One region of the Paenibacillus enshidis genome, then DNA from elsewhere that is predicted to be linked to it. Evidence: riboswitches for the same ligand, from Rfam matches in the RefSeq annotation. Region 1 holds a riboswitch; each other region holds the start of a gene.
What was found. A riboswitch is a leader RNA that binds a small molecule or an ion and turns the genes downstream of it on or off. The one in region 1 is predicted to bind thiamine pyrophosphate.

Region 1 (9,957 bases):
CATGTCTTTTGATAGCGTGTAAATGCCTGACGGATTCTTTTTGGCGTAGTTATCACACGCCGTCTTGGCCAGAATCTTTGTCTCAGCAATGCCAAGCCCGGTGGCGTAACGATGCCGGATGGTTATCACTTCAAAACGACGGTTTTTTCAGAAGGGGCGGTATCGACCGTTTCCGGTCCCAGCCATGCACCGGTCCTTACGACATTATGCGTGCGCGAGGATACCAACGGGACATTATGGCGTTCGCTTCATAATAATTATGACGGTTCGCTTAAGACCGATCCAAGCAACCCGCCAAAAGCGCCTTATATAGCAGACAGGCTTGAAATCGGTTCTATGATGCATTTGGACGCGATGGAGTGGACAGGCGGCTTTGCGCGATGCTTGGGCTGGATTGTGCTTTCGCCGGGGAGTGTGAGGTAGGCATATGGGAAAGAGTTTGACATTTACGTCAAACTCTTTTTCTTGGTGGTGTGGAAGGTCGGCTATCCAACTAATGGATAGCCCGATTTCATATTATTTATCTTTACGTACTTCATTAGGAATTGCCATGATAATCCCAGATAAAGGACCACCTTTAACCTCTCCTACTAGCGGTTGGCTATCTCCTAAACGGCCATAATCTACACCATCATCAATTCGGTGTTTTGCAAAATATACCTGGGCTTTATCCTTTGTCGGACGTTTCCCATTTTCTTTAACATAGCTACCGTCTTCAGAGAGTACAGCTTCCCAAACCAGATGTTTCACGTCATTTTTAATTTCATAGTAGCTAACCAATGAGCCTTGATAAAAATAATATCTTAAGGCTTCTCCTTCAGGGAAGTGGTAAGCATAAGTTACAGCTTCACCTGTTTCAGTTAATGTATTGGTATCGGAAGTGGGTAGATCAACTGCTATTTTTCTAGCTTGAACCAAATCTTTACTCTCATACAGCGTTTTATAATCCGCGATTTTATCTGAGCTTCGAATCACAACCGAGTTTTCATCTTTATTCCAAAACACTTGGGAATCAAATGCCTCACTAATAAATCGTAAAGGTACCAAAACGCGGTTATTTCTCAAAACAGGTGGAGACTGCAAAGTTACCGTTTGGTTACCCATGGTGGCTGTTTTTTTACCTACCGAAAGTGTAAGCTTTTCCTTACTTTTAGTTGATATAGCAATTACAGTTTTCGTTTTAGGATCCCATTGTAAATTTAAACCTAATGGTTTCAGGGATGATAACGACACCATTGTATAGCCATTTAACGTTTCTGGAGGAGAATCGGTCTTGATTGTTTGGCTATCAATGATTAATTGAACTTTTGAAGCAGCGAATGACGACTGGGAGAAAGAAATCAGTAATAGAGAACCTAACAATACAGAAAAAAGAAATCTAAATTGTTTCATATACAATCCCTCCATTTTTGTAAAAAAAATCATCTCTATAGCATTAAACGTATTTCACAAAAAAAAGTTGTAAAATAAATCAAAATTATATATTGCGTAACGATACGTGTTATTATATAATGAGGGTGTGGATGTAACACACTTCAAAATGAATTAGGTGAGGGATACCCCTTATTTGTTTTGATATCCCAGGTGTTTTGCATACCTCAATACTACGTAACGTAACGTTATATAATAGGAGGAAATTTCAATGCCCGAATATGCTAAATTTGCGAAGATTGTGCCACAAACCAACACCTTAACGAACAGAGGTTTTCAAGGGTATGTAACATTACCTTCGTCTAAAAGCATGCCCTCTGGCTACATCAATATGTATTGCGGTGTTGCTGGATTTGAATGTGGTGTCTCCAGCGCGGCGGATTCTCGTTTTTATGATCCTACTACAAAAACGTATAAATGGCACTGGTTTGTAAATGGTCCGGAAGTGAAAAATGGTGAACCTTACACACAATTTAAAGATGGTGAACGAATTCATCTTAAACTTGTTCTTCGGGATGACGGCTTTGTTGAATTCTTTGTTAACTTCAAAAGTGTCTTTGTATCACAAGGAACGTATACAACGAGTTCAAGCACTGATAAAGCGGCTCGATTTATTTTTGGTACACTCCAAAATCAATACGAAACTTTGCCGTCGCAATTACCTGCTTGGAAACTATCTTTCAGTAAAATTACTTGCGACACAATGATGTTTAAAGGTCCAGGTAAAAACGCTGATTGGATCAACGTTACCTCGAGTAACACCAAAGCAATTCTTGCTCATACTCCAACTACTATGACTAATCCTGCTCCTGCAGATATCAATGGCACTACGAATGACCTGGCAAATGCAAGATATGCTGTTTCTATGACAGTATAAATCGAAAAATATATGTGGTGTGGAAAGGAGGCTATCCAATTAATGGGTAGTCTCCTTTCTGATTATCAGAAAAGCTGCAGGACTCAATTTTAGGAACCACTTTTTTCTGGCCGGGTTGCAGCCTGGGCTTGGTTGAAACCAAGCCTGGACAATGCGGCAGGCAGAGCAGATGGACTGGAAGGTTCAGCTGCAGGAGGATGGATCCGCTGTGGCCGGGGGATCGATCAGGAAAGCGAAGGCTGAGAACCAGGAGAGCGAGCGGGGCGTAGCGGCTCTTAGGTGGGTGTTCTTCCCGCCTTAGAGCCGCTACGCCCCGCTGGTTTTTATCATTATTATGATTATCGTATATATTGGTAAACTTCTGGCATAGGGCTTAATGGGGTTGCCAAACTTTTCTTTTTAGGCTAACCTGAACTGGAAGGCGGAGGCATCCGTCTGTGAAATAACATAGTTATAATCGGCGGCATGATGCTGCCGAAGTTACTGGGGGGGCCCGTAATTCCGGGCTGAGATGGAACCGTTCCAGGTTCCGGACCCTTTGTACCTGATCTGGATCATACCAGCGTAGGGAAGTAACCGGCCAATGAAATTATATGGATAGGCAGCATGTGCAGCAGCCAGGGGCATACCTTGGTAGTGCATGGAGGCCTGTTTGCATACAGCCGGTTCCTTCGGGAACCGGCTTTTTCATTTTGCAGTTGGCCGTCAGCATCGGTTTTTCTCCGGTATGATCCCGATGAGGAATAAGACGACTCGGGAGGAGCAAGCAAATGACAGAGAGCAAGCGGAAAACAGCAGCAGGAGGAGCCAATACGGATATCGGGGCCTTTCCGGCAAGCACCAAGGTCTACATCCAGGGATCAAGACCTGATATCCTGGTGCCCGAAAGAGAGATAACGCTGCATGACACCCATACACCGCAGGGGGTTGAGCATAATGCCCCGCTGCGTGTGTACGATACAAGCGGTCCCATGACCGACCCGGCGTTTCAGGCAGATATCCGCAAAGGACTGCTCAAGCTGCGGCAGGCGTGGATTGAGGAGAGAGGGGATGTCGCCCGCTATGAAGGAAGAGCAGTGCAGCCTGAGGATAACGGGCTTCGGTCCGGGACCCGTCCTGCCGCGGAATTCCCGGGCGCTGTCAGCCGGCCGCTGCGTGCGCTGCCGGGGCGCAACGTTACCCAGATGCACTATGCCCGCCGGGGAATCATAACACCGGAGATGGAATTTGCGGCAATCCGGGAGGGGCTTGATCCAGAATTCGTAAGACAGGAGCTGGCAAGCGGAAGGGCGATACTGCCCTCCAACATCAACCACCCGGAGAGTGAGCCGATGCTGATCGGCCGTCATTTTCATGTCAAAATCAACGCCAATATCGGCAACTCGGCGGTAACCTCCTCCATAGAGGAGGAGGTGGAGAAGATGACCTGGGCTGTTAGATGGGGAGCGGATACGGTGATGGACCTGTCGACAGGCCGCAACATCCATACGACGCGCGAGTGGATCATCCGCAACTCTCCCGTGCCGATCGGAACGGTGCCGCTGTATCAGGCGCTGGAAAAAGTCAATGGGGAGGCCGAAGCGCTGACCTGGGAAGTATATCGCGATACGCTGATTGAGCAGGCGGAGCAGGGGGTGGATTATTTTACGATTCATGCCGGCGTGCTGCTCCGTTATATTCCGCTGACCGCCAAGCGGATGACGGGCATCGTGTCGCGGGGCGGGTCCATCATGGCGGCTTGGTGCCTTGCTCATCATCAGGAGAACTTTCTATATACACACTTCGAAGAGATCTGTGAAATTATGAAGACCTATGATATCGCCTTTTCGCTCGGGGATGGTCTGCGTCCGGGCAGTATTTATGATGCCAACGATGAAGCTCAGATGGCTGAGCTGGCGACGCTGGGTGAGCTGACGCAGATTGCCTGGAAGCATGATGTACAGGTGATGATTGAGGGGCCTGGTCACGTGCCTATGCATAAAATCAAGGAGAACGTGGATCTGCAGATGGAAATCTGCAAGGAAGCACCATTCTACACGCTGGGGCCGCTTACGACGGATATCGCCCCCGGATATGACCATATCACCTCGGCGATTGGCGCTGCCATGATCGGCTGGTTCGGAACCTCCATGCTCTGTTATGTCACACCGAAGGAGCATCTTGGCCTGCCGAACAGGGACGATGTGCGTGAAGGGGTGATCGCCTACAAGATCGCTGCCCATGCTGCGGATCTTGCCAAAGGCCATCCAAGGGCGCAACAGCGGGATGATGCTCTGTCCAAGGCCCGCTTCGAATTCCGTTGGCGCGATCAGTTCAATCTGTCCCTCGACCCGGAACGCGCGCTTGAGTATCATGATGAGACGCTGCCGGCCGAGGGGGCGAAGAACGCGCACTTTTGCTCGATGTGTGGCCCGAAGTTTTGCAGCATGCGCATCACACAGGATATCCGGGCATTTGCCGTAGAGAAAGGAATCGGCGAGGAGGAAGCTATTGCTGCAGGTTTGGAAGAAAAGGCACTGGAATATCGTGAAGGAAGAAGCAGGTAATACCGTAATGTATAGATGGAAGTTTTTTCTGTAAAAAAATGGGGCCTGCAGGCCCCGTCATATGGATCGGATTTATCAGATTTATGCAACGTTTTTTAGTGATGTCGAATGGTGCTTCTCACTGCAATATAAATGTCCGCTTGTCCGCTCGCGGCATTTCCGGCGAATTCATTGTACAGCTCGAAATCTCCGGAAAAGGTTCGTTCGAGCCCCTGGACAGACGCAGACCACTGCCATATGCGCTGCCACGCTTCGGCAACAACCTGATGAAGCGGACCGTGTGCGGTCCGGAAGACAGCATATCTGGCTGCAGGGAGTGTGACCGAAGACAGCCCATCCGGAATCTTATCCCCAGGAGGCACAATATGTCCCAACAGGTAGGTATATTTTCCAAATACTCCGTTTTCATAGTCCGTATAGCACCCGTAAATAGGCCCCGAAGGCCCGATCTCTTTGCTTCCCTGGAGGAATGAAGCCCAGAGAGAGGGAATATGACCTTGTCCGGACATTTCTGCGGCGTTGGTTGTGCGGACCGCCTTCCCTGCCAGTGTAATGGCTTCTTTTTCAACAAACTTAAGAGGCTGTATTGACGAAGAGGGTGCTTCTGCTTCTTGAGCGGCCCAGCGCTTTAATAAGGGGAGTGTTTTGGACAGCATGCTTCTCGCAGCTTCCTCTTCCCAGCCTTCCTGCAGCAGAAAAGGGATGCTCAACCGGATCATATCCTCCATCGTGATGTCAGGCTGGGTAAAGCTCCCGTTCTGATAGCAGTATTTGCAGTAGTCATAGACCAGGCTTCCGTTTGCAGCGGTACCTGCCAGCTCTTCACTGTTAATAGGCATGCCGCAACTTTGACATTGTTCATTAGTTCTCATTTCATTTGCCTCCTTTGAACTGTATATATGTTCCTACAGTATAAGGAGGCAAACATGACAACATACTGTCATGTTCAGGTGGTGCCATCGTAATTATGCTGCATCTGCTGCACCATAGTGCGAATACGGTCCCGTACATGCGGAGGCTCAAGCACTTCCACGTGTACGCCAAAGCTGAGGATAAAGCCGTACAGCCAGTCGTTCTCCGGGAAGCGGCATGTTACGATGACTCTCCGGTCCTCCTCCTCCTCCAAATTCTCATGGCCAAACCATTCTTCGGCAAGATGGACCCTGTCAGGACTAAAACGCAGCACCAGCCTTATCTGGTTATCCGGCTTGTTCCAGCTTTGCTGCCAGGGCAGTTCTTCAAGCACAATCGGTTCACGGACAAATGTAGAGTCTTCGGCAATAGAGACCTCACGCATCCGGATCAGCTTGAACATCCGGAACTGCTCGCGTGCCATACAGCGGCCGTACACGTACCATTGGTGATGCTTCAGCACTAGTGTATAAGGCTCAAAGCTGCGGGAGCTTATTCGTCCCTCTGCGTCCTTGTAGCGAAAGTGGACAGGATGAAGCCCGCTGATGGCCTGCTTGAGCAGGGAGAGGACCCCCTGCAATTCCCCGCGGCCGCCCCAATCGGAATAATCCACGATGAATTGCTCGGTACGAAAACGAAAATGCTCCGCCCTGGAGGCGGGGATGATTTGCTGTATCTTCTCCAGCAGCAAGGAGGGATGGTCCGCCTCCGGATCGGAGGTTGCCAGGCTGCGCAGAGCGGTGACGATGGCGGCCAGCTCTTCATCGTTAAGCAAAGCCCGGTCAAGACGGTAGCCTTCGCTCAGGCCAATTCCTCCGCCCGCGCCCTGATAGGTCACTACAGGGATGCCTGCACAGGCAAGCGCATCAATATCGCGGTAAATGGTCCTGACTGATACCTCAAACCGTTCGGAGAGCTCCTTGGCTTGAATCATACGCCGGTTCAGCAAAAGGATAACAATGGCCAGCAGGCGATCTATTTTCACGATTTATCCGCTCCTTGGGTATTAAAAGCTGTTGTAAATGATTATAAAGCTTTGGAAGCACAGCAAAAAGCCCATCAGGACGCCAGAGTGTCCTGATGGGCTCGGAATAACGGATAAATATTACTTGTTGTTCTGAATCATCTGACGCAATACGGTTTGCAGAATGCCTCCGTTGTGGTAATAATCGATGTCCACCGTGCTGTCGAGACGGGCCGTTACCGGGAACTCGAATTTTGTGCCGTCTTCGCGCTTGGCGATAACGGTAAGAGTCTGGCCTGGTTTCACTTCGTTGTCGATACCGAGAATATCAAAGGTCTCCTGACCGTTCAGCCCAAGGCTGGACCAGCTATTGCCTTCCTGGAATTGCAGCGGCAGCACGCCCATGCCAACGAGGTTGCTGCGGTGAATCCGTTCAAAGCTTTCCGCAATGACGGCCTTCACACCAAGCAGGAATGTGCCTTTCGCCGCCCAGTCACGGGAGCTGCCTGTGCCGTACTCCTTGCCGGCGATAACGACCAGATTTTGCCCAGCTTCCTGATACTTCATGGAAGCATCGTAGATGGACATGACTTCGTCCGTAGGCAGATATTTGGTCACTCCGCCTTCCGTGCCAGGGGCAACCTGGTTGCGGATACGGATATTCGCGAACGTGCCGCGCATCATGACCTCGTGGTTGCCACGGCGGGAACCGTAGGAGTTAAAGTCCTTGCGCTCCACGCCATTCTCGGTCAGGTATTTGCCTGCCGGGCTGTTCACCGCGATATTGCCCGCCGGGGAGATATGGTCGGTCGTTACGGAGTCGCCCATCAATGCAAGCACGCGTGCGTTGCGGACCTCCTGAATGTCCTTCATGCCGTCCTGCAGCCCTTCGAAGAACGGCGGGTTCTGGATGTAGGTGGAGTTTGAATCCCACTCATACAGCTCGCCTTCCGGGACGTCAATCGCGTTCCATTTCTCGTTGGCTGTGAATACATTTTCATACTTCTTGCGGAACATATCCGGGCTGAGAGACAGACTGATGGCTTCCTTGATTTCCTCGGAGGACGGCCAGATATCCTTCAGGTAGACCGGCTGATTCTCCTGATCATAGCCGATCGGATCGTTCTGCAGGTCAATGTTGACCGTGCCTGCCAGCGCATAGGCGACAACCAGCGGAGGAGAAGCCAGATAGTTGGCTTTAACCTGTGCGTGGACACGACCTTCGAAGTTCCGGTTGCCGGACAGAACGGCCGCAACCGTCATATCGTTATCGGTGATGGCCTGGCTTACTTCTTCAGGCAATGGACCGGAGTTGCCGATACATGTTGCGCAGCCGTAGCCTGCAACGTGGAAGCCGAGCGCTTCCAGCGGATCGATCAGACCGGCCTTCTGCAAATACTCGGTGACGACAAGCGAACCCGGAGTCAAGCTGCTCTTCACATAACCCGGCTTCTTGAGGCCACGCTGTACGGCTTTCTTGGCAAGCAGGCCAGCGCCCAGCATAACGCTCGGGTTGGACGTGTTGGTGCAGCTTGTGATGGCCGCAATCACGACTGCGCCAGTGCCCATCTCGCTGGTGGAGCCGTCCTTGTGCGATACTGGCACATTTTGCGCGATCTTCTCGTCGCTCAAGCCGTAGCCGCCTTTGTCAACAGGTGTACGAATGACACTGTTGAAGTTTTCTTTCATTTGGGTGAGCTCAATCCGGTCCTGCGGACGTTTCGGTCCGGCAAGGCTCGGTACTACAGACGCAAGATCCAGCTCAATCGTATCGCTGAACACCGGATCAGGGCTATCGGCTGTGCGGAACATGCCTTGAGCTTTGTAGTATTCTTCGACAAGCGCGACTTGCTCGTCGCTGCGGCCCGTGCTGCGCAGATAAGCAAGCGTCTCGGCATCCACAGGGAAGAAACCGATCGTTGCGCCGTATTCCGGAGCCATGTTGGCGACCGTCGCGCGGTCTGCGAGGCTGATGTTCGCCAGACCCGGTCCGTAAAATTCCACAAACTTGCCGACAACGCCTTTCTTGCGCAGCATTTCCGTAACGGTAAGCGCCAGGTCTGTCGCTGTTGAGCCTTCCGCAAGGCTGCCTGTCAGCTTGAAGCCAATGACATCAGGCGTTACGAAGTAGAGCGGCTGACCAAGCATGCCTGCTTCAGCCTCGATGCCGCCAACACCCCAGCCTACAACGCCAAGACCGTTGATCATGGTCGTGTGGGAGTCCGTTCCGACCAGGGAATCCGGGAATACAACCGTTTCGCCGTCCACGGTTTTGGTAGCGGCCACGGAAGCCAGATACTCCAGGTTCACCTGATGCACAATACCGGTGGAAGGAGGAACGGCGCGGAAATTATCGAATGCCGTCTGGGCCCAGCGCAGGAAACGGTAGCGCTCCTCATTGCGCTCGAATTCGACGCCGATGTTGTAATCCAGCGCATCCTTGGAGCCGAAGGCGTCGACCATAACGGAATGGTCGATAACCAGGTCGACTGGCACAAGCGGGTTGATTTGCTTGGGATCGCCGCCAGCTTTCTTAACGGTATCCCGCATGGCCGCCAAATCAACGACAACCGGAACCCCGGTGAAATCCTGCAGCACGATACGCGCAGGAATGAAAGGGATTTCTTTATTGGCATCACGTTCTTCCGCCCACTTCGTGAGCTGCTTGACATGCTCTTCCGTAATGGCGCGTCCGTCAAACTGGCGCAGCGCCGCTTCCAGCAATACCTTGATAGAGAAAGGCAGCTTGGTTATACCCGCTTCACCCTGCTCTTCCAGAGCCTTCAGGCTGTAATAACGGTAAGATTTGCCGTTAACATCCAGGCTGCGGGCAATTGAAAACTGGTCTTTTCCTGACATTAAAATACCTCCTTGACAGAGTTGTTTCACTTGATGAAACTCTATTTCAAAATAAAAGCTTTTGTTATAAGTATACCGTTTTCATGCATGTTCGTAAAGGGTTTTAAATGCCCTTCATAGGATTCCTTCTGCGCTCATACAGATAAGATAGGAATGTCCCAGATGTCGGGCAAGCCAGGTCAAAAAAGGGGGAGAGGGCATGCTGCACCCGGATTGGAAGCAGGCATTATTCACATATGCAAACCAGTTCAACAGATGCGAGATCGAATACGGTCCGCTCAAGGAGGAGAATGTGGTTACAGACCTGCGTTTCCTGATGGAGAGAGGAGAGCGCATGGCCAGAATGAAGGAATGGCACCGGGAACGCG
Region 2 (9,957 bases), on a different contig from region 1:
GCTACAGCGACTCGGAGCGGCTGTCTGCCGCCATGTATATCCTCGGGGTTGTCAAAACGGCGCTGCTCACCAATATGAACAGGGGAGATCTCTTTCATATGGGCATGGTGCATGCCAAGGTGCCTGTCTCCCGCATCGATGAGTACGTGACGAGACTTAAAGAGCTTCAGCAGGAGTTTGATGATGAAAATCTGGTTTCAAGCGACCCGGATTGTGAATGGCATACGCTTGCCGTGTCCATTTTCCGAGGGCCTGCACCCAGCAATTGAATTCTGAGGGGGAATGGGGATGGATGATTCCTACAAAGCTTTATTTTCCATCCGCAACTATCGGCTGCTGCTGCTGTCCCAGACGATATCGGTCATCGGGGACGGCGTCTATGCCATTGCGCTGATCTGGCTGATGAAGCTTCTCACGGGAAGCGCCTTATGGATGTCTGTTCTGCTCGTTGCCGAAACGCTGCCGCTCATTGTGCTCGGGATGTTCGCCGGTGTCATTGTGGACCGCAGCAGCAAGCGGAAAATTCTGATCTGCTGTGATATTGCGCGCGGGCTCATTATCGGCATGGTCATCCTGCTGTGGGCCACCGGACTGCTGCAGCCGTACCAGCTCATCGCGGCCGCGCTCCTGCTGTCATCCTTCACGGCATTCTTCGGACCGGCCAGAGCGGTCACGGTCCGGAATGTCGTGCCCGAACCGTATATGTTTCAGGCCCAAAGTGTGGCCCAACTGGTACAGACCGTGGTAGGATTATCGGCTCCCGCTCTCGGAGCATGGCTGCTAACCTTTGGAACGGTCTATGCCTTCAGTTTTAATGCGGCTACGTTTTTTGTATCCTGCCTGCTGCTTATGACGGTACGGGATGCCCGCATGACGGAGCGGAAGGAAGAGAAAATGAATATTGCCAGCCTGGCCGCTGATTTCAAGGAAGGGCTGGACACGATCATGACGCAGCCTCTGCTGCGCAATCTGATCATTTACATTATGCTGATCAACTTCATGCTGTCCCCCACCGCTCTGCTGTTTCCCCTTATGGTCAATAACTCTTCCGAGCTCGCGGTGCTGGAAATTTCTTTCTTCATCGGCATTGCTGCTGGTGCGCTGGTAACGGGATTCGTCAGACGGTGGCCTTATGTCGTTACCATGTCAACAGGTCTCGGTCTGCTGATGACCGGTCTCGGCATGCTGTTCTGGATTCGGGGGCTGGTATGGGAAGCGCTGTTTGTGTTCATCGCCGGCCTGGGCAGCCCGCTGGCCAATGTAACGCTACAGACGCTATTTATGCTTAAGGTGCCTCGTCCTGTGCTGGGTCGTGCGGCCGGCATGATGAGAGTTCTGACAGAGGGCTCCCGTCCGCTCGCCATGATGCTTACGGGCATGCTGCTGTCATGGATACCGGTGCGCAGCTTCTTTGGTGTGATGGGGATTTTCGGGATTATGGTGATCGTATTGATGGTTATGAACCCGGCTATCCGCAAGGATTCGGATGCGTCGGTGCATCATCCGGCTGCTGCGGAAGCAGGGGCCGCAACCAAGGAGGTTATGTAGATGTTCAAGTTTGTACAGCCGTCCGAAATGAAAAATGATTTTGTATATACCCTGATGGTGAAGCGCCGCATGGAGGGGCTGAGGCATCATCTGCAGGCTTGTGCGGAGCAGGATGCGGACCTGCTGCGCTGGGACAGCATGCTGCGCGAAGAGCATTACCGTGAGCTTATGCATCCTGTGCTGGTGAATTGGATGGATACCCGGTTGTTTCCCGCCTTTCAAGGAGGGGTACCTGACAAGCCGGTCAGGGAGCAGCTGTTGGAGGAATTCGCGCGTCTGGTCCTCATCCCGCTATGGAAGCATCAGGAGGGGCCGGATACAGCGGTGCTGCAGGCGGATGCGGAGGGAAGCGTATATTTTCCGGGCTGTATCACAGCCGTGGATCTCGGTACGGAAGCGCAGGGGATGCAGGTCAGGCTGGCCAAGACGGGGGACAGGGTACGGATAGCTGCAGGAGAGCGGCGGTTTGAGATCGGATTCTCCGAGCTGACCGGTGAAAAGGAGCCAGCCGCCCCGCTACTCAAGCGGCTTGGCTTCTACAAGCATGGCGACATCCAGTTCGGGGGCTCCGATCCGCTCGTTGAAGCCTTTCTGGAGCAAGAGCTGCCGGAGATCATACAATCCTACGGCAAGGAAAAGCCGTCATTTCCGGCGATTCGTTCCATGCCTCTCGCGGATATGTGGTATTACGAGAAGGCCATGGACCTGATCCAGGAGATCTGGCCACAGATGTACCGGGAGGCGTCCGCGCATGTGCGGGTGGTGTATCTTCTGGATACCCGGGGGATCGGGGCGCTTACCCACAACCTGTTCCAGGGAGCAATTTTCATGTCTCACCGCAGCAATCTGATGTGGACGACCGAAAATCTGATTCATGAATTCGGCCACGCCCGGCTGGACCAGCTGTTTGAACTGGATGATCTGTTATTGAACAGCCCGGAGGAGCGGGTTCCTTCGCCCTGGCGGGAGGATTTGCGCCCGCTGAAAGGAGTGCTGCACGGTCTCTTTGTGTTCGTGCGCATCGGGCTGTGGTATGAGCTTGCCGGCGCCGCCATTCCGCATCCTGACATCCCGGTCAGAATGCAGGAGGTGCTGGCCCAGATCGGGCAGGCGCTGGGCGTTCTGGGCCAGCATGCCCGCTGGACAGCCCTGGGCGAGCAGCTTTTCTCCGAGCTGTCGGAGCAGTATGACCGGCTGGCAGAGGCCGCTGCCGTGTCTAACCCTGCCGGTTCACCGGAAGGAAGCATCGCGGCAGGCTGAGCTGCGGCAAAGGCGGTACATGGCAGGCCTTTCCCGGTTACAAGCGGCGAAGAGGGGCTACAGGCGGTAAAAGCGGCGGGTATTCGCATGGAACAGCCGTCTGCCTTCAGCCTCGGTCATGTCATGGATGCTGCAGTACGCCCGGATGACGTCGGCCGTCATTCGCGGATGGGTCGTTTGTCCGGCAAAGGAGCCCTCAAAGGGCCAGGGGCCATCCGTTTCCGCCATCACTTGGGATGGCGGATAGTTTGCTGCCAATACCCGGATCTCCGGCTCATACAGCAGGTCCGGCGTGAAGGAGATATAATATCCGTTCCGGGCCATGCGCCGGGTGGTGGCCGGACTGCCCTTGAACCAATGGAAATGGGCCAGGGTGACTTGATGCCGTTCCAGCAGCGTGCATGCGATATCGGCGTCCTCGTACACGGCGTGCAGCACTACAGGTTTGTCATGCCCTTTGGCGAACAGGATGAACCGTTCCAGCAGCTCAACATAACCGCTTGGGTCAAAGGAGGCCCCCTTGCTCACAGCTTCCTGGGCGGTGTAATAAGGCAACCCGACTTCTCCTACGGCAACCATCCGGTCCGCATGGCGTTCCATCCAGTCGAACAGTCGGTCCAACTCTGCCGGGCCTGGTAAAGGCTGCTCAGGATGGTAGCCGAACGCCGGAAAGATCATACCGGGTCGTTCGGAAGCGAGGCGCAAATTGGCTTCGCATGACGGAAGATTCATGGAGACGGCAATGACCGCTTCTACGCCGCTCGCGGTTATGGAGGACAGGAGGGCTGCCCGCGCCTCAGTTGAATAGCTGTCCAGATGAATGTGGGCGTCGATTAAAGGAGCAAAAAGGCTCATACGGTGCCACCTGCCCATGCGGCTGTGTTTTTCGCTTTTTCCTCCCGCATCTGGCGGCTTAATTCATGCTTCAATTCCACAAATGCCTTGTCTGCGGTTATTTCCTCCCGGCGCGGCCTTGCAAAAGGAACGTCCACCACCTGCAGCACCGACGCCGGTCTGGCAGACAGCACGTAGATGCGGTCGGACAGGAGCAACGCCTCCTCGATGCTGTGCGTAATGAACAGCACGGAACGGCGGTGGCGTTCCCACATCTGCAGCAGCCACTGCTGCATGTCCGACCGTGTCAGTTCGTCCAGCGCGCTGAATGGCTCGTCGAGCAGCATCAGCTCCTGCGGACTCAGCATGGCCCGCAGAAAGGCCGCGCGCTGCTGCATTCCTCCGGACAGCGTGTGCGGGTACGCATCGGCGAATTTGCCGAGCCCGACCTCATCCAGCCGGCGGCGGGCCTCTTCCCGGGCCTCGCGGCGGGGCTCTTTGTCTGGCCCTGGCGCATTCTCCTGCCCGAGCAGGACGTTGTCCAGCGTCGTCCGCCACGGGAACAGGGCAGGCTGCTGTGGCATGTAGCTGATCCGCCCGCGCGTGCCTGTTACATCCTCACCATCCATATAAATACACCCCTGATCCGGTGTCAGCAGTCCGCCGATCAGGTGAAACAGCGAGCTTTTGCCGCTGCCGGAAGGGCCGAGCAGCGAAACGAACTCTCCGCGTTCCACGGTCAGGGAAATGTCCTTGAGCACAGGGAGCAGGGTTTTCCGCTGCCGGAAAGCAATGCTCACCTGTTCAACATTCAAAGCTGCTTTTTCTCCGTCACCCCTGCGGTTATTTTCCTTTCCATCCATCCTCTCATACTCCTTCCTCTGCACAGGCATAACGCTTGCCAGACCGGTTCATTTCCTATTTTTGCTCCGGCCGCCACCGAATCAGCAGCCTTTCCAGCAGCGCAATGAGCAGGAACATGATCAGGCTTAGGGCCACGATAATGGCAATCGCGGCAAAAACCCGATCTGTGCGGTAGGCTGATTTTTGCAGCAGCATATAATAGCCGATTCCCTCGCTCGCCCCGAGCCATTCGGCCACGATGGCCCCCATCACGCTGTAGGTGGCGGCAATTTTCATACCTGAAAAGAGGGAAGGCAGCGCATGTGGCAGCTCAAGCTTGCGGAAGATGCCCATCCGGCTTGCGCCTGACATTTGCATATAGTTCATCATCAGCCGGTCCGTCTGCGCCAGCCCGTCCAGGGCGGCAACAACGACAGGAAAGAAGCAGACCAGCGTAATGACCATCAGCTTGGGCAGCAGGCCGAAGCCAAACCAGATCATCAGCAGCGGTCCAAGCGCAATGGTCGGAATGTTCTGGCTCAGAATGAGCAGCGGGTACAGTGCCCGCTTCAGAAAAGGGATCAGGTGCAGCAGCACGGCCAGCAGCAGCCCGACGGCGGTGCCGATCGCAAAACCGCTCAGCGTAAGCCTGACGGTAGCCCAGGTATGATCCGCCAGCAGGGCGGATTGGGCGGCCGCTTCGGCGGCGATGCCGGCCGGACTTGGCAGCATCCAGGGCTCAATGTGCAGGAAGACCGCCGCGGCTTGCCATACCGCCAAAAAGAAGAGGACCGCCACAACGGGCGGCCATACGCTTCTGAACACAGAATAGAGGCTTTCTTTCCTGTTCATGGACGGTACTTTTCGGTCAGCTTATCCATGCTGATTCCATTCGGATTATGAGCGATTTTGATCTGGGAAATGACGCTTGGAATTCCCGCCTCGGTAAGTGCGATGTGCATTTCCTTGACGATATGCAGCAGCTCATCCAGCTCGCCCTCCATAGTTGTCTCCAGCGGGTTGACCTGATGCTTGACGCCTGAGCGCTGGATCACCTCAATCGCTTTATCGACGTAAGGAATGCTGTCCTCTCCACCGTGCGTTTTGGGAATCACCTGAATACTCAACAGAGTGTTAGCCATGAAAAACCGTCTCCTTTCCGAATTAAATCAGGATTTGCCGTCTTGTGGCAGGAAATCATTGGTGAAGGCTTTCTCGGCCTCCAGCGGTTTGTCAAGCAGCTTGCGCTCATACATCCAATCGGCGTAGTTTTTCCATACTTCCGCTTTCTGGACACCCCATTGTGCGGCATCGTCCTGATAGCGGGGGCTCAGCCATTGCTGGCTGGCCAGTACGAGCTCTTTATCCAGCTCAGGCACAGCCTTTGACAACATTTCCGCCGCCTTTTCCGGCTGGTCAATCGCATATTGATAACCTTTGGCCGTAGCGCTCATGAAGGCTTTTACCAGCTCAGGATCGCTGCTGAGGGTCGCTTCGTTCGTGACGATGACCGGTGTGTAGTAATCCAGACTCTTGGAATAGTCCTTGACGTACAGCATATCCAGCTGCTCACCGCGTTGCTCGGCTTCAATTCCTGTCCATGCATAGAATATCCAGGCGAAATCGATATCCCGCTTGACTGCGGTGAAGTAATCCGCATCGCCCATGTTGATGTTTTGCACCTTGCTGACATCCCCGCCGTCCAGCTCCATGATGGATTTCATGACAGCCTCCTCGACGGGCGAGCCCCAGCCGCCGTATTTCTTGCCTTCAAAATCCTTGGGCGACTTGATGCCCCGGTCCACCGGAGCGGCAAAGCCGGACGTATTATGCTGAATCACAGCCGCAATAGAGACGAGCGGAACTCCTTGTGTGCGGGCCTGGGTGACGCTTTCCTGATAGCTGATGCCGAACGGAACCGCGTTGGAGGCGACCATCTGATCGGCGCCGCCTTCTCCGGGCTGTACAATTTCCACATTCAGACCAGCTTCTTCGTAGTATCCCTGGTCCTTGGCCACATACAATCCGGTGTGGTTGGTGTTGGGGGTCCAGTCGAGCACTACCTTGACGTCTTTCAGCTTCCCGGAGGCCGTACTGCCGCTGCCGGAAGGCCCGGAAGCGTTCGTATCCTGTGGAGCGGACGATTGCCCGCCGCAGGCGGTCAGGATGAGGAGCAGGCAGCATACCGCTCCAAGGCCCCATTTTTGCAAAGAAAACATACTTTCTTCTCCCTTCTTCATCACCCGTGCTCTTTCTGCAATGCTGTCATCTGCCGTGATCCTGCAAAAAAAAGCGCCCCGTTATCCGGGACGCTTGTAATCTACCAAAGGAAGGAATGACGGTGTCAAAAAAGACATGTCACTCTATAGCGATTCCTACGCTGGCATTACCCAGATCAGGTTGTAAGGGTCAGTGTCTGGGGACACAATCTCAGCCGGCCGATTCCAGCACCCCTGGCAAGTTGTATGAAGGAGCATCAAGACGGCAGCTTGCTGCCTTGACACGTCCGCATTGTTTGAAGATTTTGCGGGCTCAGTTATATGAACTAACGTTGATTATATGCCTTCACGGCCGGAGTGTCCAGAGGGACTTATCCGAAAAACCCTCGGTGCCGCACCCGTTCTAAGCCTTTTGCGTTTTGATAACGTGTAAGTCCCGGTCATGTTCGCCCATTTTGTGGACAAGATAACCAACGCTCCCGGTAACGCTCTTCAATTCAGCTTCTTGTTGAATGGAGCGGGCAGAGAGAATTTCAATAGTTCTGTGCTGGTTCTCCAGAAAGTCACCTATTTCCATAACCCGTTCATTCGTATCCAGGACGGCTCGTTTCATCTCCTGCTGATCTGTTTCAATCTTATTAAGGCGCTCATGAACCGGTTGAAGTTCTTCCCGGATTACGGATTGCAGCAATTCCTTTAACTCACTGTTCATGTATCCCGCTCCTTATACCTTTATGGTTTTATTGTAGCATATGACTTAATAAAGTGCTATATTATTTCGTAATTACGATTTTTAAATTTAGAGGAGGTACCACCATTATGAAGGACGATCTGTATAAGATGATTGATGCTTTTGATAAATTGGCAGAGGCTGGCGATGGTGTGATAGCGATCCCGCCGAGAACTGATAATGATCGGAAAGAGCTTAATCGACAAATGCAGGATTATTTGCGGGGGAGCAAATCCGACAAGTTGGCTTCTCAAAATAGGTAAGCGTCAAACAGCCCCCACCAAAACTGTACAGTGGGCAGCTTCAGGAAGGCCAATCCTGTAAAATGTTGAAGAATGTAGAAAGTGGAGGATTGGTCAACTGGCTGTTGTTCCTGAAAGGTGCTGATAAATCCAAATGGGAGGTATTGACGATGACTACATTAGAATTTCTAAGTCAGGATGAGGAAGCCCGTCGATTGTATGAAGATAGACAGAAGTATTTGCACGATCAAGCCTCGATGATTGAGGGGGCGATGAGTTGGTTAAATGGCTTGTCGCGGAGATTCATCACCCTTGCTCTCTAAAATCACCTGTTCTGCATCCAACACAAGCCAACCGAAACATCGCGAAAAATCCTCTGTCCATGCCGTCGCATCTTCATGTTGCATGAAGCCAAACCCCAATTGATCTGCCACATATGGAGTGGGGGGAGGCTCACTGGATTGGGTCGCAAGCGGAATCCAAGATTCATTCTGGAGTATTCTCCAGTACGTTCCATCATCCCATTGGCAACAGTTGGTCGTTAAAATCGGTATTCCTTTTCCATTACAGAGAGTTCCGACGGTAACCCGTCTGGATTGAAAGCTCTTGAATCGATATCCCTCAAATAGCTGCACCCCTTCAGATTTGAAGGAGTCCTTCCAAACCCGTTTCATGGCAGCATATAGTTGTTTGTCCACCTCGCCCGGATAGATGCGTCGAACCTGACCTGTATTAAGCGTAATGTGGGTAAGATAGGGTATCTCCTCATCCTCGTGCAATACGTCTGCTCCTGTTCGTTCAGCATCGTGCTGCTCCACGGCAGTGTACTCCCTGATGAGGTGCGAAATTGCGGCGCGTACGAGCTCGTCCATCGATCCGAAGAGCTTGCCGGTGAATGGACACTCAAACCGCAGATGAATCCGGACAAGGGCGTGTTCTTCATCATGCGGGTACAACATTCCAAACATGGACGTTTTAACGGCTTCGATGATGTCATCTGAAGGTGGGTACTCCCCCCCCCCCCATATTTGCAAATGTTTTCCAAATGAATTCCCCAGCACTCTTCTGCAGATCTACGCGGGTAATCCACAAAATCCTGCTTTGGGGTGACATTACGGGATTGTATAAACCGATCAAGTTCGTCCGGCGGGATTCGCCAGCCTTCCTTGCGGTTTTCGGTTCGCTCGCCCTGGATCACCCCATTGCGCAGCCAGCGGCGCACCATCTGAATACTGCTGGTTATTCCATATTCACTGAGTTTCGTTAACGCTTGTTCGACGGTCAGCATTGGCATTTCCCCCTTTGCCTCATAACATTCACGGTAACATTACGGGATTGAACAAGCAGTTCAAGCTCGTCTGGTAGTAATTCGGCAGCTGAAAAGTTACCATATTTAGCGGAAATTTTCCCTAAATTTCCTAAAAGTAAGTCACTTGCCATTGTAGTGTTCACTTTTAGCAGATTATCTCCAAGAAAGGCACTACTTCATGCTGAAGGCCACCCTTCAGAGCCATATAAACGGCTGAAGGGTGGCGAAGTTGACGGCCTATAAGGCTGAACATGATCCGTTAGACAGCGATGCTGACGAAGTTATGCCAGCAATGTAATTTTTTAAATAATCATAGAGATCCCGTGTTTCCGGGCTTTTTTAGGCCTCCAGAGGGGAAGGCTTCCCCGCTCCATTCGTCGAGCTAGGCGAGTGGAGGTTAACATAATTCTGCTTTTTTTGTTACACGTCTTTGCCTCATAATTTGAGTGATATGCACTTTTTTTGGTAACTCAACTTTCGCAGCATGAAATCGTCAAACAAGCCCTGAAATAACGGGGTAAAACGGAGATCTACTGCTGGGTTGACGCTGAATCAAAGCAGACCGCTTTTTGCTAGCTTTCTTGCAGGAAGGGCATTCGGCCCTCTCAGAGTCTAGTAGCCAGAGTGAGGTTAGTGTGTTGTCTGGTGCCTTTCCATACAGCTTTGCACGATTATCCCTTTTGCTCAGAATGCGGGAGTTGAGGGTTGGGGAGGGCCTAGGGGAAGAAACAATGTGGCGGAAATTGCTGTACATGGGCGTGACGATTCCGGCGATCCCTTACCGCCGACTGATCGCGCGCCAATCGGTTCAGCCTCTTGCGGCTGCGGCCTAGTTGCAGTACTTAAACGGGAAAAGGTGAGCATGATGTGCGTGGCTTGATCGGTGTGGGGCAGCATGAACGAGGACATCGGAAACCTTTGGGTTCACAAGCGGCAACGAGGACCTGATCCAACGGGATAATCGTGCAAAGC
Region 3 (9,957 bases), on a different contig from region 1:
ATCTGGGCGCGCATGTCAGCACGCGCGGAGGCTTTTACAAGGCGGCGCAACGGGCAAGGGAAGCCGGGGCGCTGTCCTTTCAGTATTTTCCGAAAAACCCGCGCAGCCTGGCTTTGAAGATGCCGGATGCTTCCGATGCAGAGGCCTGCAGGGACTACTGTGCGGACCATCATTTAATATCCATTGCCCATTCGCCATATCCGGTCAATCCTGCGGCGGGCACCTCCCGGGGAGAGGCAGCGTATGCGCTCATGGTGGCTTCGCTGCTGAATGACCTGGAGATTGCAGAAGCGTGCGGCTCCGTGGGGATTGTGGTTCATTTTGGCCATCTGCGCAGCAGCGATCCTCTGGAGGGGTATAAAAATATTATCGGTTGCCTGGATGCCGTATTGGACCGCTGGACAGGAAAAGCCAAAATTCTGCTTGAAAACCAGGCCGGCGATCATGGCTCGATGGGAACGACGCTGGAGGAAATGGTGCAGATCCGGAGCTTGAGTAAATTTCCTGAACGAGTCGGTTTTTGCCTGGATACCTGCCATGCATTTGCTGCGGGACTCTGGAATGGGGGCATGGATGAAATCCTGCTGGACAAGGGGGTACAGCTTGGATACTGGGACGCTCTCTGCGCGGTTCATCTGAATGATTCACGTTATCCGGGCGGGCAAAGAAAAGACCGTCATACCAGAGTCGGAACCGGATATATTGGCGAGTTGGGCTTTCGCTGGCTGCTGGGGCAGCGGCCTTTTCAGCATATTCCGTTGATAATGGAGACTGAGCCGGGATCGGACGGAACACACCGGGCAGATATTCGCAAAGTGCGGGAATGGGCAGAAGCAAGCAGATGAAATAAAGCCGGAAGGAGATGCAGAATGAATTTATACATGGATGATTACCGGCGCTGTCCGCAGGGCTTTACGCTGGCCCGCAATGCGGAGGAGTGCCTGCTGCTGCTTCAGGAATACAAGGTTGAAATCCTTTCGCTGGACTATGACCTGGGGCCAGGTGAGCCGACAGGGCTGGAGGTAGCTGCGGCGATCGTCAGAGAGGGATTATTTCCGGAGCAGATCTACCTTCACTCGTCCAGTCTTTCAGGCAGAAGGCAGATGTATGAAATGCTGTACGGCAGCCTGCCGGAGGGTGTGCAGCTGTTTAATCATCCGGTTCCTCCGGAGCTGCTGAGCCAGCTTGAAAAGAAGGAACAGCGATGAAGGAGCGCAATCAGCAGGAGCTGCGCAGGGATATTTGGGAAGGCTGCAGGCTTGCTGTATTTGTGTATACGCCGATGTGCGGCACCTGTGCCGTAGCCAGAAAGATGCTTGAGATTGTCGGCCATATGCTGCCGGAGGATATGATCGTGCAAAGCAACATTAACACCATACCTGATCTGGTTCAGGAATACCGGATATCCAGCGTGCCTGCACTGTTGTTGTTCAATGGCGAGAGCCCCAGGCCGAAAATAATATACAAGATGGAATCCGTGCAAAATTTACTGGAACAGATAAGGGGAGTAAGCCGGTGATTAAAATGGAGCATATTACGCGAAAGAAACGATAATGCATACGTATGAGATTCCGGTCGAGCTGCAGTGGGATGATGAGCGCCCGTGGATCAAGGTATGTGCTGGAGGTTAACGTAATTTTGAATTCAATGGATAAAGATATGCAGGAAAATGAGGAAAAGTCAGGCGTGGCGTCGCGCTTTATATGTACGGCCAATCACGGCTTTGCGCCATATGCCCAGGAAGAGCTGCGGCGGTTGTTTGGCTCGGTCAAATCGACGGTGCTGATTCCAGGCGAGGTACTGCTCGTAACGCTTTCAGAGGAGACCACGGCTGTAGTTGAGAGAATTCAGGCGCAGGCACCGATGTTTCTGCGCCATCTGTTTCCCGTCCAGTTTCAGGAGGAGAGCGGCAGCCTGGATACGGTGCTGACCCGGTTGGCGGCCTTCGTCATGAACCGGAGCGAGCTGCAAGGGCAGATTCTGTCCGTGCAGGTCCGCAAAAGCACGGACAGCCAATGGGAGGACAGCACGGGAGCGTTGAAGCAGGCCATCACGGACAAGCTGGCGGAAGCGCCGCTCGATTTTGCCGTGCGCGGAGCGGATTACGTCCTGTCCGTTTTTGCCGGCCAACAATTCTGGTATGCAGGCATTTCCAGACCTGATGACAACCTGTCCGACTGGAATGGAGGGGCTGTGCGCTTCCAGAAGGAAGAGGGCCAGGTGTCACGCGCCAAATTCAAGCTGCTGGAGGCGGAAGCGGCCTTCGGGATTGATTTTACGGCATTCAGGAAAGCTCTGGACATCGGAGCGGCTCCGGGAGGCTGGACTTCGTTCCTGCTGGAACGGGGGTTAGAGGTTACGGCAGTGGACCCGGCGCGCATGGACCCGTCCGTTCTGCAATCCCCACGTCTCACGTTTCTCCGTAAAAATGCGGGGGAGGTCAAGTTTCGGGACAGCGAGTTTGATGTGCTGGTATGTGATATGAGCTGGAGTCCGAAGCAGATGGCAAAGCTCGTTACGGGACTGTTATACAGCCTCGCGAGCGGGGGCACGGCCATCGTGACGGTGAAGCTGATGCACAAAAAGCCGCTCGCGCTCATTCAGGATGTCATCTCCTCCTTCGAGCAGGCGGGAATGCAGGTGCAGCATGCAAAGCAGCTGTTCCATAACCGTGATGAAATAACACTTTATATGATTAAATATACTTAAAAATAGCATTGCAGAAATGCTCAGGATACACTATAATTAATCCAAATTGTGTAAATCAAATCGTTTGATAAGCAGGGAAAGCATCCTGTAAAGAGATCTCTTGTGTTGAGGTCATTTACGGTGATGGCTTTCCTTTTTTGTTTTTCAAGGAGGGAAGAGCAGTGATGAAGCAACAGCGGCAGCATGAGCCCGGTTATGTATTGGGCGGAAGATACCGCATATGCCGGCTGATCGGCAGAGGTGGCATGAGCCGGGTTTATATGGCAGAGGACCTGAAGCTGACGGGCAAAATATGGGCAGTTAAAGAGACGGTCGCCGACAGGGAGCTGATGGGGGCGTGGAGAGCGGAAGCGGAGCTGCTGAGCGCGCTTAATCATCCGCGGCTGCCGCGGATCGTTGATTTTTTCGATTTCAGCAACGAAGGCAACGTATATCTTGTCATGGATTATATCGGAGGTATGACGCTTGAAGCTTACATGCAGAACAACGGTGGGATCGTGGAAGGCGGAAAAGTCGTATCGTTTGCCCTGCAACTGCTTGATGTGCTCGATTATCTGCACAGTCACAAGCCGTCCATCATCTACCGCGATCTGAAGCCGTCCAACATTATGATCACTCCGGGACTTGAGCTGAAGCTGATCGACTTTGGTACGGCGCGGAATTACAGTACCGGCAGCAGCCAGGACACCGTCAAGCTGGGCACGGTCGGTTTTGCGGCACCCGAGCAGTATGGAGGAGGGCAAACCGATGCGCGCTCCGATCTGTATGGTCTTGGTGCGCTTATGCTGTATTTATGTACAGACGGAAGACAAAGCGAATGGACACCTGGCGTAGAGGAAGTCATCCGCTCAGGGCTGCCGCGTGATTTGGCCAGAGTGATTCGCAGGCTGCTAAAGATCGATCCAGGGGAAAGATACCAGACCGCCAGGGAGGTTATACATGAGTTAAGGCTGTTGTCCGTGCCGCCCGCTGACAGGCCGGTACCAGCGGTGGAGGCGAAATATTCCGGCACCCGGGTGATTGCACTGCTCGGGGTATCCCCGGGCTGCGGGGTTACACATACGGCCATTGCCATCAGCCATTATCTTTCGCGGCAGGGCGGCAGGGTGGCTGTAGCCGAACTGAATGGACGATCACAGTCCTTTTCCAGAATACAAACGCTGCTGGAGGGGGAAGAACGCGCGCGGGCGGAGGGGACGAAGCGCTTTTCCTTTGAGGGGGTGCAGTACTGCCGTCAAATGTCGCCGGAAGACATCATTCCTCTCTTGAGCGGAGGTTTTGATTTTATTGTTTTTGACCTGGGCAGTGGTGGGAATCATGAAAGGCTGGAGGAATTTTTGCGGGCCGATTATCCGCTGATTGTCGGGTCCGGGGCGGAGTGGAGGCTGCCGGATACAGTGATGTTTGCGAGTGCTCTGGCCAGGTATCCGCAGCAGAAGTGGAGCTTCTGCCTTCCTTTGGCAACGAGCGAAGCAGTCCGCAGGCTTGGAAAAGATCTGGGTACAGGAAAGGTGTATACGCTGCCTCTCCATCTGGACCCCTTTGAGCCATGTGAAGAAATGGATACGGTTTTGCAAGCCTTGTTCAAGGATGCTCTGCCTGGACCGAGGCGGAAAAAGCCGTTGTTTGCTTCCCTCCGGAGACAGTGAGTCCGTGTCGTGCAGGTATATAATTTCATTTTCGTTATGGCGGGCAGTTCCGGTAAGGCTGCCTCTTGTGCTACAATAAGGCTTTGAAAGCAAACCTGAAGTCATATTGAAGTTTAATGAAAAATAAGGAGCCAGTTAACGGAAATGAGTTTATTAACAGTTGAAGAAGTTTCCCACAATTTCGGGGACAGAACATTATTCAGAAATGTATCGTTCCGCCTGCTGCCGGGAGAGCACGTCGGTCTGGTAGGGGCCAACGGTGTCGGCAAATCGACGCTGATGAATATTTTGACAGGCCAGCAGCTGCGTGACAACGGCAAAGTCGAGTGGACACCGAAGGTCCGTTACGGTTATCTGGACCAGCACACGAAGCTGACTCCGGGCAAGACCGTGCGGGATGTGCTCAAGGATGCATTTCTCCCCCTGCTTGAGCTTGAACAGGAACTGAATGTGATTACGGATAGTATGGCCGAAGCCACACCGGAGGAGCTTGAGGTGCTACTGGAGCAGATGGGGGAAATCCAGGAGCAGCTGGAGATCGGCGATTTTTATCTGATTGATGTGAAAGTGGAGGAAATGGCCAACGGGCTTGGACTTGCTGCCATCGGACTGGACCGCGATGTAGCTTCTTTAAGCGGGGGGCAGCGCACGAAGGTGCTTCTTGCCAAGCTGTTGCTGGAGAAGCCGAATGTGCTGCTGCTGGACGAGCCGACGAACTACCTGGACGTTGAGCATATCGAATGGCTTACACGTTATTTGAAGGACTACCCTTATGCTTTTATGCTGATTTCCCATGATACTGAGTTTATGAATCAGGTCGTCAACGTCATTTATCATCTGGAGTTTGGCAAGCTGAACCGCTATACCGCCAACTATGAGAAGTTCCTTGAAATGGCTGACATTCAGAAGACGCAGCATATCGATGCTTATGAAAAGCAGCAGGAGTATATCAAGAAGCAGGAGGACTTCATCCAGCGCAACAAGGCGCGTGCCTCCACTTCCGGACGGGCCAAGAGCCGTGAAAAGCAGCTTGATAAGATTGATCGGATCGACAAGCCGGAAGAAGCGGCCAAACCGACGTTCCAGTTCAAGGAAGCGCGGGCCAGCGGCAAAACGGTCTTTGAAGGCATTGACTTTGAGATCGGCTACAGCCATCCCCTGCTGCCGAAAATGTCCATTACGATTGAACGGGGCGAGAAGATTGCCATCGTCGGTTATAACGGTGTCGGTAAATCGACGCTGCTCAAAACGATTCTCGGGAAAATCCCTCCGCTGAGCGGAAAAATCTATACCGGAGACTTTCTTTATCCCGCTTATTTCGAGCAGGAGGTGCGCCCTGAGCGGATCACACCGCTTGACGATGTGTGGAACGAGTATCCGCATTTGAACCAGCATGAGGTTCGTGCCCATCTTGCCCGCTGCGGACTGAAAAATGATCACATTACCCGTCCGCTGTCCGCCTTAAGCGGGGGAGAGCAGGCCAAGGTTCGCCTCTGCAAGCTGCTGATGCGTGAAAGCAACTGGGTGCTGTTTGACGAACCGACCAACCACCTGGATGTGGTGGCGAAGGATGAACTGAAGCGTGCGCTGAAGGAATACAAAGGCACGGTGCTGCTCGTATCCCACGAACCTGATTTTTATAAGGATTGGGTAACGAGAGTATGGAATGTCGAAGAGTGGTCGGCCAAAGCCTGATGTGCAGGAGAAGCACAGCTTTGGACTTTTCGTACTGAAATCTGATGTACGTCTAGGCAAGTGAAACGGATTGTGCTACCATGAAAAGGGAAAACAAAATATATAGTAATACAGGCGATTGAACAGGCCTGTATCACACTGGGGGAGCCGCGGCTGGCGGCTGAGACGGAATAAACGCATTCCGGACCCTTTGCACCTGATCTGGATCATACCAGCGTAGGGAAGTGGACATTAGCCGAACGGGAATCAAATGCGGCCTTGCTTATGAGCAGGGAGGCAGTTCCATGTAAATTCGGTGAACCTGTAAATTCAGCCGCTTCCTGACCGGGAAGCGGCTTCTTGGCGTTCCCGAATAACGGTCCATGGAGGCAAAAGCAATGGAGCTTCATCTTATTACGGACGGCTGCCAAAGCGCTGAACGCACGGCAGACATCTTGCGGCTGATCGAACCGGATATTGACGTGCTGCACATCAGGGAGAAACATCTGAGCGCAGCGGAGCTGTACGAATTTATGTTTACGGTGTCGGAGCGCGGCTGCTGCTCGCCAGCCAAGCTCGCGGTCAATGACCGTGTAGACGCAGCACTTCTGTTCGGTGCAGGGACGGTGCAGCTCACCTCAAACAGCCTGCCGCTGCAGCTTGTGAAGCGGACGTTCCCGGAGCTGCGCTGCGGGGCATCCGTACACTCGCTGCAGGAAGCGCAGGTTGCGGAGCAGGCGGGGGCTGATTATGTGCTGTACGGTCATATTTACGATTCCGCCTCCAAGCCTGGGCTGCCACCGCGGGGGCTGAGCAGTCTGGAGGAGCTATGCTGTGCAGTCTCCATTCCGGTTATCGCGCTTGGCGGCATCCAGCCTCGGCATGTGCGGGGCATCAGGCGGGCAGGTGCATCAGGAATCGCTGTGATGTCAGGCATCTGGAAGGCGGATGATCCGGCCGAAGCGGCAAAGGAATACAGGAGAATGTGAGGAGGAAAAGATATGAGCTATTCGGCAGACTGTACGGTGATCGGCGCGGGAGCGATCGGCAGTTCCATCGCTTATCAGCTGGCGAAAAGAGGCTTCAAAACGATTCTGATCGAAAAATCGGTCCCTGCACAAGGGACCACACGAGCGGCGGCCGGAATGCTGGCGGCAGAATGTGAGGCCTTTGCCCACCCTCAGTTGGCCGCATTTGCCCTGCGCAGCCGCAATCTGTTCGGGGAGCTGGTGCGGGAGCTTGAAGGCCTGGCAGGACTGGTAACAGGTTATACCAGCACAGGCTTCGTTCTCCCTGCCCGGACAGTGGAGGAAGTTGAACGCTTGTCGGGCATGGCAGGGAACAAGGATGGATCAGCCGCAGAATGGTGGGAAGCCGCAGAGATAGCCAGAAGGATTCCTGGCCTGACAGGACAGGTGCTCGGAGGCTTGTTCCGCGAGCGGGAAACGCAGCTGCTCCCGCAGCGACTTGTACAGGCATTGGTGGCAGGCGCGGAAAAGCACGGGGCGGAACTGCTGACAAATACAATCGCAGAGGACATCCGGATCGTGGACGGTATGGTGCGTGGTGTAAAAATGAGCAGGGGATATATTGCTTGTCCAAATGTTGTGATCGCAGGGGGAATTGAAGCGGGCAAGCTGCTTAACCATTTCGGCATCCATACGGAGATGTATCCTGTCAAGGGAGAGATCGCTGCCGTTACCATGCCAGTACGTGCACTGGAGTATACCATTTACGCCGAGGATGTGTATCTGGTGCCAAAGCCGGAAGGGGAGCTGTGGATTGGGGCTACCAGCAGACCGCATGAATGGGGAGCGGATGTATCCGCAGGCGGGCTGCGCCAGCTTTTGGAGCGCGCCTCAGCCTGGCTGCCGGACATCGGGGAGTCGTCTTTTCTGAGAGCGTGGTCGGGATTAAGGCCGCAAACGGAAGATGGCTTTCCCATTATAGGCCCCGTACCTGATGCTGCCGGCTTATACGCTGCTTGTGGACATTACCGCAACGGAATATTACTGAGTGCGGCTACAGGGGAAGCGATAGCGAAGATGCTGGCAGGCAATACAGTGGAGCAACTTAATTTGACGGCCTTGTCACCGGCAAGAATGAAAAGACAGCCTGCACCAGCAGTCAAGGGGGATAAGTGATGAGGCTTGTTATTAACGGCCAGGAAATGACTTTTGAAACAGAAATTCACAATGTGGACCAGTTGCTCAATGCATTGGACCTGCAGGTCAAAACGGTTGTCGTCGAGTTGAACCGGCGCATATTGACCAAGGATATTCACAGCGTAACCGATTTGAAGAACGGGGATCATCTTGAAATTGTACATTTTGTGGGGGGCGGATAATATGCTGCATATTGGAGATAAAGCCTTTAAATCAAGACTGCTGCTGGGGACAGGGAAGTTTCCGGATCTTGAAACGCAAATGAAAGCTGTTCAGGCATCGGAAAGCCAGATCCTTACCTTTGCCGTACGGCGTTTGAACCTGGAGGAGAAGGGGCAGGGGAACTTCCTGGATATGCTGGATCTGTCCAGCTTCATCCTGCTTCCCAATACGGCCGGGGCGGCTACCGCCGAAGAAGCTGTCCGTATCGCCCAACTGGCCAAGGCGTCCGGTTTATGTGATATGATAAAGGTTGAAGTGATCGGGGATGACAGAACGCTGCTTCCCGATCCGTTTGAGACTTTAAAAGCCTGTGAAATGCTGCTTGCCGAAGGCTTTATCGTGCTGCCTTACATTTCCGACGATGTCATCCTGGCCAAAAGACTGGAGCAGCTCGGCGTTCACGCCGTCATGCCGGGGGCTTCCCCTATCGGGTCGGGCCGGGGCATCCTCAATCCTTACACCTTGGAGCTCATTATAGAACAGGCTTCGGTTCCTGTCATTGTGGACGCCGGCATCCGTTCACCTGCCGATGCGGCGCGCGCGATGGAACTGGGTGCGGACGGGGTACTGCTGAATACGGCGGTGTCCGGCGCGGGGGACCCAGTCGCCATGGCGGAGGCGATGAAGCTCGCGGTAAAAGCGGGCAGACAAGCGTTCAAGGCGGGCATGATTCCCGTTAAACGATATGCTGCGGCAAGCAGCCCCACAGAAGGGATGGTTACATCATAATGACTGAACGCAAGACAGCGGTTCCGGCAGATTCAGCTGAAGGAGCCGCCAAGGCAGCGGTTGACCGCTACTCGCGCCAGGAGCGCTTTGCGCCGTTCGGCCGGGAGGGGCAGCGCAAGCTGCGTGCTTCCCATGCGCTCATTATCGGGGCGGGAGCACTCGGTACAGGCATAGCCGAAACGCTCGTCCGCTCAGGCATCGGCACGATCACGATCGCTGACCGCGATTATGTCGAGTGGAGCAATCTGCAGCGGCAGCAGCTTTTTGCCGAGTCGGATGCGGTACAGCGAACACCCAAAGCGATCGCGGCCAAGCGCCGTCTGGAAGAGATTAATTCCGAATGCCTCATCCATGCCTATGTGCTTGATATTGATGGTGAAGCGTTGGAAGAGCTGGCTGCAGATGTGGATATTATCATGGATGCAACCGATAATTTTGACACAAGACTGATCATTAACGATGTGGCGCAAAAGCTCGGCGTGCCGTGGATATACGGCGGCTGTGTGGGCAGCTACGGGATTACCTTCACCATTATTCCCGGAGAAACGCCGTGCCTGAACTGTCTGCTGGGCACGATTCCGGGTGGAGGAGATACCTGCGACACGGCCGGCATTCTTCCCCAGGCTGTGCAGATGGTGACCGCCCATCAGACGGCGGAAGCCTTCAAGCTGTTAAGCGGCCACAAGGAGGCACTGCGGGGCAAGCTGTTGTCCTTTGATGTGTGGCGCAATGAAACCGTATCGATCTCCGTGGCCGGCGCCAAAAAGGAGGATTGTCCTTCCTGCGGAAAGAACAGGGTGTATCCGTAT

Region 2: another riboswitch for thiamine pyrophosphate. It lies ahead of ACE41H_RS19090 (ABC transporter substrate-binding protein); the one in region 1 lies ahead of thiC (phosphomethylpyrimidine synthase ThiC).
Region 3: another riboswitch for thiamine pyrophosphate. It lies ahead of ACE41H_RS01525 (thiamine phosphate synthase); the one in region 1 lies ahead of thiC (phosphomethylpyrimidine synthase ThiC).

What each region holds. Positions count from the first base shown of each region.
Region 1 is NZ_JBHHMI010000035.1:33,776-43,732, reverse strand. Features, by position in the region: gene ACE41H_RS22975 (DinB/UmuC family translesion DNA polymerase) at 1-129, opposite strand, end outside; gene ACE41H_RS22970 (hypothetical protein) at 112-423, shown strand; gene ACE41H_RS22965 (copper amine oxidase N-terminal domain-containing protein) at 517-1,392, opposite strand; gene ACE41H_RS22960 (hypothetical protein) at 1,643-2,308, shown strand; TPP riboswitch at 2,784-2,896, shown strand; gene thiC (phosphomethylpyrimidine synthase ThiC) at 3,079-4,854, shown strand; gene ACE41H_RS22950 (effector binding domain-containing protein) at 4,950-5,726, opposite strand; gene ACE41H_RS22945 (helix-turn-helix transcriptional regulator) at 5,801-6,751, opposite strand; gene acnA (aconitate hydratase AcnA) at 6,872-9,589, opposite strand; gene ACE41H_RS22935 (amidase domain-containing protein) at 9,789-9,957, shown strand, end outside.
Region 2 is NZ_JBHHMI010000021.1:13,274-23,230, reverse strand. Features, by position in the region: gene ACE41H_RS19125 (hypothetical protein) at 1-269, shown strand, start outside; gene ACE41H_RS19120 (MFS transporter) at 289-1,548, shown strand; gene ACE41H_RS19115 (aKG-HExxH-type peptide beta-hydroxylase) at 1,549-2,808, shown strand; gene ACE41H_RS19110 (TatD family hydrolase) at 2,866-3,663, opposite strand; gene ACE41H_RS19105 (ABC transporter ATP-binding protein) at 3,660-4,505, opposite strand; gene ACE41H_RS19100 (ABC transporter permease) at 4,561-5,337, opposite strand; gene ACE41H_RS19095 (thiamine-binding protein) at 5,334-5,627, opposite strand; gene ACE41H_RS19090 (ABC transporter substrate-binding protein) at 5,655-6,704, opposite strand; TPP riboswitch at 6,840-6,950, opposite strand; gene ACE41H_RS19085 (hypothetical protein) at 7,108-7,416, opposite strand; gene ACE41H_RS19080 (hypothetical protein) at 7,524-7,697, shown strand; partial or broken gene ACE41H_RS25310 (Rpn family recombination-promoting nuclease/putative transposase) at 7,781-7,948, shown strand; gene ACE41H_RS19075 (hypothetical protein) at 7,958-8,455, opposite strand; gene ACE41H_RS19070 (hypothetical protein) at 8,450-8,677, shown strand.
Region 3 is NZ_JBHHMI010000001.1:354,729-364,685, forward strand. Features, by position in the region: gene ACE41H_RS01495 (deoxyribonuclease IV) at 1-845, shown strand, start outside; gene ACE41H_RS01500 (cyclic-phosphate processing receiver domain-containing protein) at 870-1,208, shown strand; gene ACE41H_RS01505 (thioredoxin family protein) at 1,205-1,519, shown strand; gene ACE41H_RS01510 (23S rRNA (cytidine(2498)-2'-O)-methyltransferase RlmM) at 1,648-2,709, shown strand; gene ACE41H_RS01515 (protein kinase domain-containing protein) at 2,874-4,358, shown strand; gene ACE41H_RS01520 (ABC-F family ATP-binding cassette domain-containing protein) at 4,503-6,053, shown strand; TPP riboswitch at 6,184-6,293, shown strand; gene ACE41H_RS01525 (thiamine phosphate synthase) at 6,431-7,021, shown strand; gene thiO (glycine oxidase ThiO) at 7,034-8,176, shown strand; gene thiS (sulfur carrier protein ThiS) at 8,176-8,379, shown strand; gene ACE41H_RS01540 (thiazole synthase) at 8,381-9,148, shown strand; gene ACE41H_RS01545 (ThiF family adenylyltransferase) at 9,148-9,957, shown strand, end outside.